Linked DNA regions of Natranaeroarchaeum aerophilus. The main gene of each other region encodes a partner of the protein of the gene in region 2 in a complex. Links are inferred from orthologs where the notes say so. Each region holds a gene or a part of one and is shown on either strand. Other genes may lie near its edges. The genes, in order: AArcSt11_RS14580, AArcSt11_RS01785 and AArcSt11_RS03910.

Region 1 (2,927 bases), on a different replicon or contig from region 2:
GAGTGGTCGATGATCAACGAGGAAGTCCGGGATGCACCAACACAGCTTCGGCACGGCAAGGGAATCGGGCTGATACTGACACAGTGGATCGTCGACGAGTTCGGCGGGTCAGTCCAGTATACCGAGCGGCCCGAAACAGGGAGTCTCGTTATCGTTCGTCTCCCTGCGGCGTCGGCTGCCGAGCAAAACGACTAACCCCCTCCCCGTGAGAGGTAGGTGTATGACACGTGTAGCGCTGATCGCACACGATGATAAGAAACCAGATATGATCGACCTCGCACAGGAACACGAGGAACTGCTGGAGCAGTACGACCTCCTCGCGACAGGGACGACCGGCAAGCGATTGATGGAAGAAACTGACCTTGATGTCGAGCGTAAGGAGTCCGGACCGCTCGGCGGGGACATGATGATCGGTGCGGAGGTCGCCGAGGGTATCCTCGACGGGATCGTCTTCCTGCGTGACCCGTTACGCGCGCAGGCCCACGAACCGGACATCTCAGCGCTGCTACGGATCTGTGACGTTCACGACACGGCCCTGGCGACGAACCTCGCTTCGGCGGAGTACCTGCTCAAGGGACTCGCGGATCGCCCGGTCCATCAGAGCGACTAGACCGGCTCGAATTTTCGACGCCGAACTATCCCGCTCGCTCGATGACGGTGACCTCACCGGCGTCGAGTCTGTCGACGTCGAGGAAGTGTGGGATGTACTCGCGTTTGTCGTAGCTCTCGCGCTCGTCTTCGGTTCCGGCGACACACCACAGCTGGACCTCGTCGGGGCCGTGCCAGTCACCGTTGCGGTTGATCTGGAACAGCGTCAGTTCCTCGCCATCGTGCTCGATGACGGCGTTGCGACGGATCCCGGGATCCCCGCGAATGATGAGACGCTTCATACGGAACCGTTCGTACGACCGTCAATTAAGCGCTTCGAGACCGAGCGGTGAGCCGTCCCGAACCAAACGGGTTTTAAGCGCCCGCGGATAACGAAACTCCAAGAGGCCGATATCTATGGAAATGCCACGCCGATTTAACACGTACTGCCCGCACTGCAACGAGCACTACGAACACGAAGTCGAGAAGGTTCGTACCGGTCGCCAGACCGGCATGAAGTGGATCGACCGACAGGAAAAGCGTAACAAAGGAATCGGGAACGACGGCAAGTTCTCGAAGGTGCCCGGTGGCGACAAGCCCACCAAGAAGACAGACCTCAAATACCGCTGTGGCGAGTGCGGCAAAGCCCACCTCCGTCCGGGCTGGCGTGCCGGTCGCCTGACGTTCCAGGAGTGATTACGATGGCAGGAAATTTCTACAAAGTCAAGTGTCCGGATTGCGAGAACGAACAGGTCGTCTTCGGCAAGGCCTCCACGGAGGTCTCGTGTGCGGTCTGTGGCGTCACGCTCGCCACGCCCACCGGTGGAAAGGCGGAGTTCGAGGGCGAGGTCCTCGACGTCGTCGAGAACCGTACTGCCGAGGCGCAGTGAGCGTCGAGGTGATCGACGATGAAATTTAGCGGCTGGCCAGAGTCCGGCGAGCTCGTCGTCGGCGAGGTCGACGAGATCGAGGACTTCGGCGTCTTCGTCGATCTCAAGGAGTACGACGACAAACGCGGCCTGACACACGTCAGCGAGGTCGCCTCCGGCTGGATCAAGAACGTCCGCGATCACGTCCGCGAGGGACAGACGGTCGTCTGCAAGGTCCTTGATGTCGACGAGGATGCCCAGCAGATCGACCTCTCGATCAAGGACGTCAACGACCACCAGCGCTCCGAGAAGATTCAGGAGTGGAAAAACGAGCAAAAAGCGGATAACTGGATGCTGCTCGCCTTCGGCGAGGACGTCGACGACGAGACCTACACTCGCGTCGCCAACGGGATCCTCGCGGAGTTCGGCAGCCTCTACGACGGCTTCGAGGAGGCCGCCATCCACGGTCACGAGGCGCTCGAAGGAACCGATCTCGACGACGACGACCTTGACGCGCTCGTCGAGACGGCTCGCGAGAACGTCTCGGTGCCCTACGTCAACGTCACCGGCTACGTCGACCTCGAATGTCCGACCCCGACCGGCGTCGACTCGATCAAAGAGGCGCTGAAAGCCGCCGAAGGAAACGGTGAGGTGCCCGACGAAGTCGACCTCGAAGTGACCTACGTCGGCTCGCCCGAGTACCGCATCAAGGTGCAGGCACCGAACTACAAGACCGCCGAGAGCGAACTCGAAACGAGTGCCGACCGCGGTATCGAAGCAATCGAGGGGATCGGCGGCACCGGCGAGTTCCATCGCGAACGCCGCACCGACGACGAGTAATGAAATCGGACATCCGGATCTGTTCGGCGTGGCGCGAGGCCCACGAACGCCCGGTGTACACCCTTTCTTCGAACTGTCCCGAATGCGGGGCCGGCGCGGTAAACAGCGCACCCGCGCCCTTTAACCCGGAGGATCCGCACGGCGAGTACCGACGCGCACTTAAGCGACGCGCCCGCGAGTAAGCGGTATGAACGAAGTCGATGTCGAGCGTGTCGAGAGCGCCGAGCTACAGGATCCGGTACTCATCGAGGGGCTTCCGGGGGTCGGTCACGTCGGGAAGCTCGCGGCCGAGCATCTGCTCGACGAGCTTGACGGGACGCTGGTCCGGCGCGTCTATTCGGATCAGTTCCCGCCACAGGTCGAGGTCGGTGATGATGGGGTCGCAGAGCTCACCTGTGCGGAGTTTCACGCCGTCGAGACGGAGGGTCGTGATCTCCTCGTCCTCTCGGGCGATCATCAGGCACAGAGCAACGAGGGCCACTACGAACTCACTGACACGTTCCTCGACATCGCCGAGGAGTTCGGCGTGAGCGAGGTGTACGCACTCGGTGGTGTTCCGACCGGCGAACTGATCGAGGAGTACGACGTGCTCGGCGCGGCATCCAATGAGGACGTCGTCGAGCGACTGAC
Region 2 (3,148 bases):
GGGCGCTGTTCGGGCTTGCCGGATACCTCTACTACGGCGCAGGCGTAAGCTTCGCTGGTTCTTTCATATGGCTATTCTGGGGTCTGATAGCGCTGTTTTTCGTCGCTGTCGGACCGGCACAGCCCCTTTCGGAATCGTCGCTCGGTCCGAAACGCATGGCTGTCGGTATGCTCACGTTCCTGCTTGCAGCACTCTGTTTCACGCCGGTCCCGTTCGAGGTCATCGGCTGAGTAACCGATTCACCCGTGCGTGTAGCCCCGATCCGGCAGTGTCTCCCCGTCGATCAACAGGTCCTGTTCAGTAACTCGACCGATCCGGGTGATCGGTACCGGTGAACGCTCGGCAACCGTTTCGACGGCGTCCTCGGGCACTGTAAAAACAAGCTCGAAGTCCTCGCCGAAAAAGAGGGCTGCTTCTCGGCGCTCGTCGTCACTGTCCGCTACTTCCTCGACGGCGTCTGCAACCGGGACGGCGTCGAACTCGATCTCGAATCCGCAGTCGCTTGCCTCGGCCAGCTGATGGAGCGATCGCGCCAGCCCATCGCTCGAATCCATCATCGCCGTAGCGTCCGGTGCAAGCGCCGTTCCTGCGGCTATCCTGGGGGTGAACTGGAAGAGTTCGTTCCCTCGCTCCCGATCTCCGGCCCGAAACAGCTCTAGCCCGGCGGCGCTCCGGCCAAATTCTCCCGTCACACAGACGACGTCACCCGGCTCTGCACCGCTTCGCAGCACCGGGTCGTCGGTTCGGCCGATCGCGGTCGTCGCGACAGTGAACTCGACGTGGTTGTCGAGGTCGCCCCCGACGTAGGCCCCGCCGACCAGCTCGCAGACGTCCCGGGCCCCCTCGACGAACTCGGTGAGCTCAGTCCGATCGAACTCGGGTGCAGCGTAGACGGCGACTGCAGCCGTGGCCGCTGCCCCCATCGCGGCGACGTCCGACAGCGACGCGCCGACGGCGCGCCAGCCTGCCGTGTATCGGCTCGTGCCATCGGGAAAGTCGGACCGCTCGTGAAGCATGTCGGTCGTGATGACCTGCTCGCCGACGACCGCTGCGTCGTCCCCGGCGGCTTCCAGTTCGGTTTCGAGCATCGACAGCGCGGCGCGCTCGTCCATGTCGGCTCCTTTGGTGAGCGATACAAAAAGCGACCCGGTCCGCACGAGGTCCCGTATCAACGATCCAAACGTACCGGTCACCGGTACGTTCGGGCCAGCTCGACAGACCTGACCGGCGTGTCGACGAGTTCGATTCCCACACAACGAGCCCCTGAACGCCAGCACGGCAACGATACGATGGTCTTAAATGGCGCGGCAGGGAAGAAATCCCTATGACAACGCTGTACGACGTACCTGCGGACGCGCTCATCGAGGCGCTCGCCGAGGAGATCGAGATCGAAGAACCCGACTGGGCCGAGTTCGCCACGACCGGCGTCGACGCCGAACTACCACCCGAACAGGAGGACTTCTGGGCCACCCGCGCCGCCAGCCTTCTCCGGAAGGTCGCGATCAATGGCCCCGTCGGCGTCGAGCGGCTCTCCACCGAGTACGGCGGCTCGAAGAACGGCTCGAACCGCTACCGCGTTGCCCCCGACAAGCGCGTCGACGGGAGCCAGAACGTCATCCGCACCATCCTCCAGCAGCTCGAAGACGAGGACCTCGTCACCACGGCCGACGGCGAAGGCCGCCGCGTCACGCCCGAGGGCGAGAGCCTTCTTACCGAGACTGCCGACGCCGTGATCGAGGATCTCGATCGCCCCGAACTCGAAAAGTACGCCTGAGCGTCCCGTAGTTTCGTTCTGTCCCCCTCTGCTTTCGCGTAGTCGCTACACTGTTGAGTGGTTCGGCTCTCAATTCCACCACCGCGTCCGTAATGATTTTGCCGCCAGCGAAGCATCGTCTAGATAGACATGAGTGGCAACCCCGACGAGGACCGGCTCGATGAGATCCGCCAGAAGAAGATGGAACAGCTCAAAGAACAACAGCAGGGCGAGGGCGACGCTGCGGAGGCCCAGCAGGCGCGACAGGAACAGGCCGACGCCCAGAAACAGGCGATGCTTCGCCAGCATCTCACCGATGGCGCGCGCAAGCGGCTCAACACCGTCAAGATGTCCAAGCCCGATTTCGGCGAGAAGGTAGAACGGCAGGTCGTCGCGCTCGCCCAGAGCGGTCGCGTGCAGGGACAGATCGACGAGGACCAGATGAAAGACCTGCTCGAAGAGCTCAAACCCGACTCCCAGAGCTTCAACATCCGGCGGCGGTAGGATGCGACTCGGCCTCCTCTTTAGCGGCGGGAAAGATTCCACGCTCGCCGCACTGTTGCTCGACGAGTTCTACGATCTGACGCTGGTCACCGCCCATTTCGGCGTCACCGACGACTGGCAACACGCCCGAGACACCGCGGAAACACTTGCGTATTCTTTCGAGCGCGTCGAACTCGACGAGTCAGTCGCCCACGAGGCTGTCGAGCAGATGCGCGCGGATGGCTATCCGCGAAACGCCATTCAGGACGTCCACGTTCACGCCCTCGAAACCGTCGCCGAGATGGACTTCGATGCGGTCGCCGACGGGACCCGCCGTGACGACCGCGTCCCCTCGGTGTCGCGTGCACAGGCCCAGAGCCTCGAAGACCGTCACGGGATCGACTACATCGCGCCGCTGTCGGGCTTCGGACGGGGCGCGGTCGACCGACTCGTCGACGCGACGTTCGACGTCACAGTCGGGCCGAGTGAGGAAATCCCTCGCTCGGACTACGAGGCGGAACTCCGTGCGCTACTGGCAGACGAGTATGGCTCCGAAGCGATCGGCGACGTCTTCCCCGATCACGAGCAGACCTACGTGACTGACGTGCGGTCGGGGCGTCCGGACTGACCTCCGCCGGGATCAGTCGCCGCCTGTCGGTACGATATCGTAGTACACCGTCACTCCGTCCGAGGTTTTGAACTCGTCGACGATCCGATAGCGGTCACCAAACGCCATCTCAGCCTCACCGGCGTTGTCGACGTTCACGATCACCGGCCATCCGCCTCCTGGCGACGGGTGCGCATCGAGTCCCTTTTCGCTCAGCTCGCTGACTGCCGCCTCCGGCGTACTCATGGATTCTCGTTCCCCTCGGGAGTATTTATGCTGTTCTTATGCGGCGATCTTTCGCCGTG
Region 3 (2,968 bases), 390 kb from region 2 along the record:
ACCGTGATCTACTCCAGCTCGTCGAGGAGCTGCGAGAGATCACCTTCAAGGGGATCGAAGAGATCTCCCGTGTGGTGATCCGCAAAGAAGAGACCGAGGACGGCGAGGAGTTCGTCCTATACACCGAGGGGTCGGCCTTTGGCGACACACTCGCGATCGAGGGCGTCGATTCGTCACGGGTCACAACCAACAACATCCACGAGGTGTACCGACAGCTCGGCGTCGAGGCCGCCCGCGAATCTATCATCAACGAGACGATGGACACGCTCGAAGAGCAGGGGCTCGATGACGTGAACGTCCGGCACCTCATGCTGGTTGCAGACATCATGACGAATCCGGGGACGATCGAGTCGATCGGTCGTCACGGGATCTCGGGGAACAAGGACAGCGTGCTCGCCCGTGCGGCGTTCGAGGTGACGGTCAATCACCTGCTTGACGCCGCGATCCACGGCGAGGTCGACGATCTCGATGGCGTTACCGAGAACGTCATCGTCGGCAAGCCGATCAAACTTGGGACCGGCGACGTCGACCTCCGGATGGGATCGCTGGGTCCGGACGCCGAGTCGAGTTCGGACTGATGACAGTCACTCTGTCGGACGCCGCACGCCAGTATCTGGTCGCGTTCGAGGACGCGACCGGCGCGGAAGCCAGAGACTGTGTCGTCGAGGACGAGCGCGTACTGATCCTCGTGGCGACCGGCGACATGGCACAGGCGATCGGCCCCGGCGGGGAGACGGTTCGGAAGGCGGAAGCCCGAATCGGCAAGGACGTCAAGCTCGTCGAAGACGCCCCGACCGCCGAGGCGTTCGTGGCGAACGCACTCGCCCCCGCGGCGGTCTACAACGTAACGATCAGCGAGAACGACGGGCTGGTGGCATACGCCGAGGTCGCCGACGAGGACACCGGCGTCGCCATCGGCGAAGGCGGGGCGAACATCGAGGCCGCCCGCCTGCTGGCGGAGCGGCATTTCGATATCGAAGATATCCAGCTCACCTGAGCACGGAGTCGACTCGTTTTCACGCCCGCCGCACACCGCTACGACGACGAAACGCCTTCAGATTCCTTTATTCACCCCTGTCGAGGCACCTCACGCCGTAACTCCGGCTTCGAAAGGGGATGCTTAAGTGGCTCCGTCAGGTAGTCGGTGGTACTATGGCAAACGGCAAATACGCCGCGCGGAAGATCAAGAAGGACCGCCAGAGTGCGCGGTGGTCCGACTCGGAGTACGCGCGACGCGAACGCGGTCTCGGCGAGAAGTCCGACCCGCTGGAGGGTGCACCCCAGGGTCGAGGTATCGTGCTGGAGAAAGTGGGCATCGAGGCGAAACAGCCCAACTCCGCAATCCGGAAATGCGTCCGTGTCCAGCTGATCAAGAACGGCAAGCAGGTCACTGCGTTCTGTCCTGGCGACGGCGCAATCTCCTTCATCGACGAACACGACGAAGTCACCATCGCCGGGATCGGCGGTGCGAAGGGTCGTGCGATGGGTGACCTTTCCGGTGTCAACTACAAGGTCGAGAAGGTCAACGGCGTTTCGATGATCGAACTCGTTCGCGGAAACGCGGAGAAACCGGTGCGATAACGATGGCGGCAGAAGACCAGCCCGAACCTGACAAGCCCGCGGGCACCGACGACGACAGCGCAGTCGCAAAGCTGTTCGGCGAGTGGGAGGTCACGGGAATCAGCTACTCCGATCCCTCTACTGAACGGTACATCACGGTCACGCCGGTCGCCCACACGATGGGGCGTCACGCAGGCAAGCAGTTCCAGAAGTCCGAAATTTCGATCGTCGAGCGACTCATCAACCGATTGATGCAGACCGACGAGAACACCGGCAAGAAACAGCAGGCGCTCAACATCACGCGCGACGCCTTCGAGATCGTCCACGAGCGTACCGAAGAGAACCCGATCCAGGTGCTCGTGCAGGCCATCGAGAACGCCGCACCGCGCGAGGAGACCGTCCGCCTGAAGTACGGTGGCATCTCCGTCCCCAAGGCCGTCGACGTCGCGCCCCAGCGCCGCGTCGATCAGTCCCTGAAGTTCATCGCGGAGGGCGTCTACGGTTCATCGTTCAAGACGACGACTGACGTCGAAGAAGCGCTGGCAAGCCAGCTCATCGGTGCCGCCGATAACGACGTCAACACGTACGCCGTCAGCCAGAAAGAGGAGAAAGAACGCGTCGCTGCCGCCGCACGGTAACTCTACTCTCGATTCTTCGTTTTTCGCGTTTGCTACTGGCGAGACTCAGTCCGCGGCCTGCTCCGTTCCCGTCGCGTACGCCCGCGTGGCATCGACGAGATGTTTCCGGTAGTCGCTTGGGTCCGGATCGTCCTGTAGCTGCTTGAACCGACGTTTGAACCCGTCGAGATCGATGGCGGGCGCGTCTCGCGTGGCCGCCTCGGCAAGGTCGTAGAGGCGGTGGTCCGGTGCGAGGAGGTTATGACGCTCCAGCAAGGCGAGCGCGAAGGCGGCGTTGACGACGGTCATTTCGGGATCCGAGGCAGCAGTGAGCCGTCGAGCCGGTTCGTGCTGCCCGTCGAACTCCATGTCCCGGGCTGGTGGGGCGGTTGCGGGCTGATCGGCCAGCGCAGCGGCGAGTTTTGACTCGAAGAAGGTGACGAGCTTGTCAGCTGGGCCGACTGAGAGCGTGATATCGTCGGCGTAAATATCCTTCATATGATTAGCGATCTGGTAGCAGTGAGTGAGGGTGCGTCGCTCGACCGTCTTCCCGGCAAGGGCGAGAAACAATATCTCCTCGGTCGACTGGACGTGTGAGGCGTGGCCCTCCTCGTGGCGAAGCATATGTGAAAGCTCGTGGAGGGCGAGTTCCCGAGCCATCGTACTGGTCGCCGCCTGTGCGGAGATGTTCAGTACGTGGTGGTCCTCGTGGTGGCCGGTCCAGGTCCGTTCGTCCGGACTCTCCCGGACGTACACCTCGACCGGGCGATCGAGATCGTGTTCGGTTTCGA

The links.
Region 1: AArcSt11_RS01785 (region 2) and AArcSt11_RS14580 share a complex: the UniProt entries of both Methanocaldococcus jannaschii proteins name them as parts of the 30S ribosomal subunit. The link is inferred for Natranaeroarchaeum aerophilus from one-to-one orthologs.
Region 3: AArcSt11_RS01785 (region 2) and AArcSt11_RS03910 share a complex: the UniProt entries of both Methanocaldococcus jannaschii proteins name them as parts of the 30S ribosomal subunit. The link is inferred for Natranaeroarchaeum aerophilus from one-to-one orthologs.

Annotation. Positions count from the first base shown.
Region 1 is NZ_JAKRVY010000010.1:12,223-15,149, reverse strand. The notes cover bases 112-2,883. They hold AArcSt11_RS14580 (30S ribosomal protein S27e), read left to right. Parts: upstream 112-1,289; coding sequence 1,290-1,478; downstream 1,479-2,883. Other genes in these bases: AArcSt11_RS14565 (proteasome assembly chaperone family protein), read left to right, coding at 2,485-2,883; AArcSt11_RS14570 (RNA-protein complex protein Nop10), read left to right, coding at 2,297-2,479; AArcSt11_RS14575 (translation initiation factor IF-2 subunit alpha), read left to right, coding at 1,497-2,297; AArcSt11_RS14585 (50S ribosomal protein L44e), read left to right, coding at 1,006-1,284; AArcSt11_RS14590 (HAH_0734 family protein), read right to left, coding at 636-890. Also shown: more of AArcSt11_RS14600, read left to right, coding at 1-111; more of AArcSt11_RS14565, read left to right, coding at 2,884-2,927.
Region 2 is NZ_JAKRVY010000001.1:373,255-376,402, forward strand. Bases 57-3,049 are described here. They hold AArcSt11_RS01785 (30S ribosomal protein S19e), read left to right. Parts: upstream 57-1,324; coding sequence 1,325-1,774; downstream 1,775-3,049. Other genes in these bases: AArcSt11_RS01775 (site-2 protease family protein), read left to right, coding at 57-230; thiL (thiamine-phosphate kinase), read right to left, coding at 240-1,112; AArcSt11_RS01790 (DNA-binding protein), read left to right, coding at 1,904-2,257; AArcSt11_RS01795 (DUF7411 family protein), read left to right, coding at 2,259-2,864; AArcSt11_RS01800 (hypothetical protein), read right to left, coding at 2,877-3,049. Outside these bases: more of AArcSt11_RS01775, read left to right, coding at 1-56; more of AArcSt11_RS01800, read right to left, coding at 3,050-3,089. UniProt on the Methanocaldococcus jannaschii protein: May be involved in maturation of the 30S ribosomal subunit.
Region 3 is NZ_JAKRVY010000001.1:760,674-763,641, forward strand. The notes cover bases 54-2,866. They hold AArcSt11_RS03910 (30S ribosomal protein S12), read left to right. Parts: upstream 54-1,152; coding sequence 1,153-1,581; downstream 1,582-2,866. Other genes in these bases: AArcSt11_RS03900 (DNA-directed RNA polymerase subunit A''), read left to right, coding at 54-578; AArcSt11_RS03905 (NusA-like transcription termination signal-binding factor), read left to right, coding at 578-997; AArcSt11_RS03915 (30S ribosomal protein S7), read left to right, coding at 1,584-2,198; AArcSt11_RS03920 (DUF5781 family protein), read right to left, coding at 2,244-2,866. Also shown: more of AArcSt11_RS03900, read left to right, coding at 1-53; more of AArcSt11_RS03920, read right to left, coding at 2,867-2,968. UniProt on the Methanocaldococcus jannaschii protein: With S4 and S5 plays an important role in translational accuracy. Located at the interface of the 30S and 50S subunits.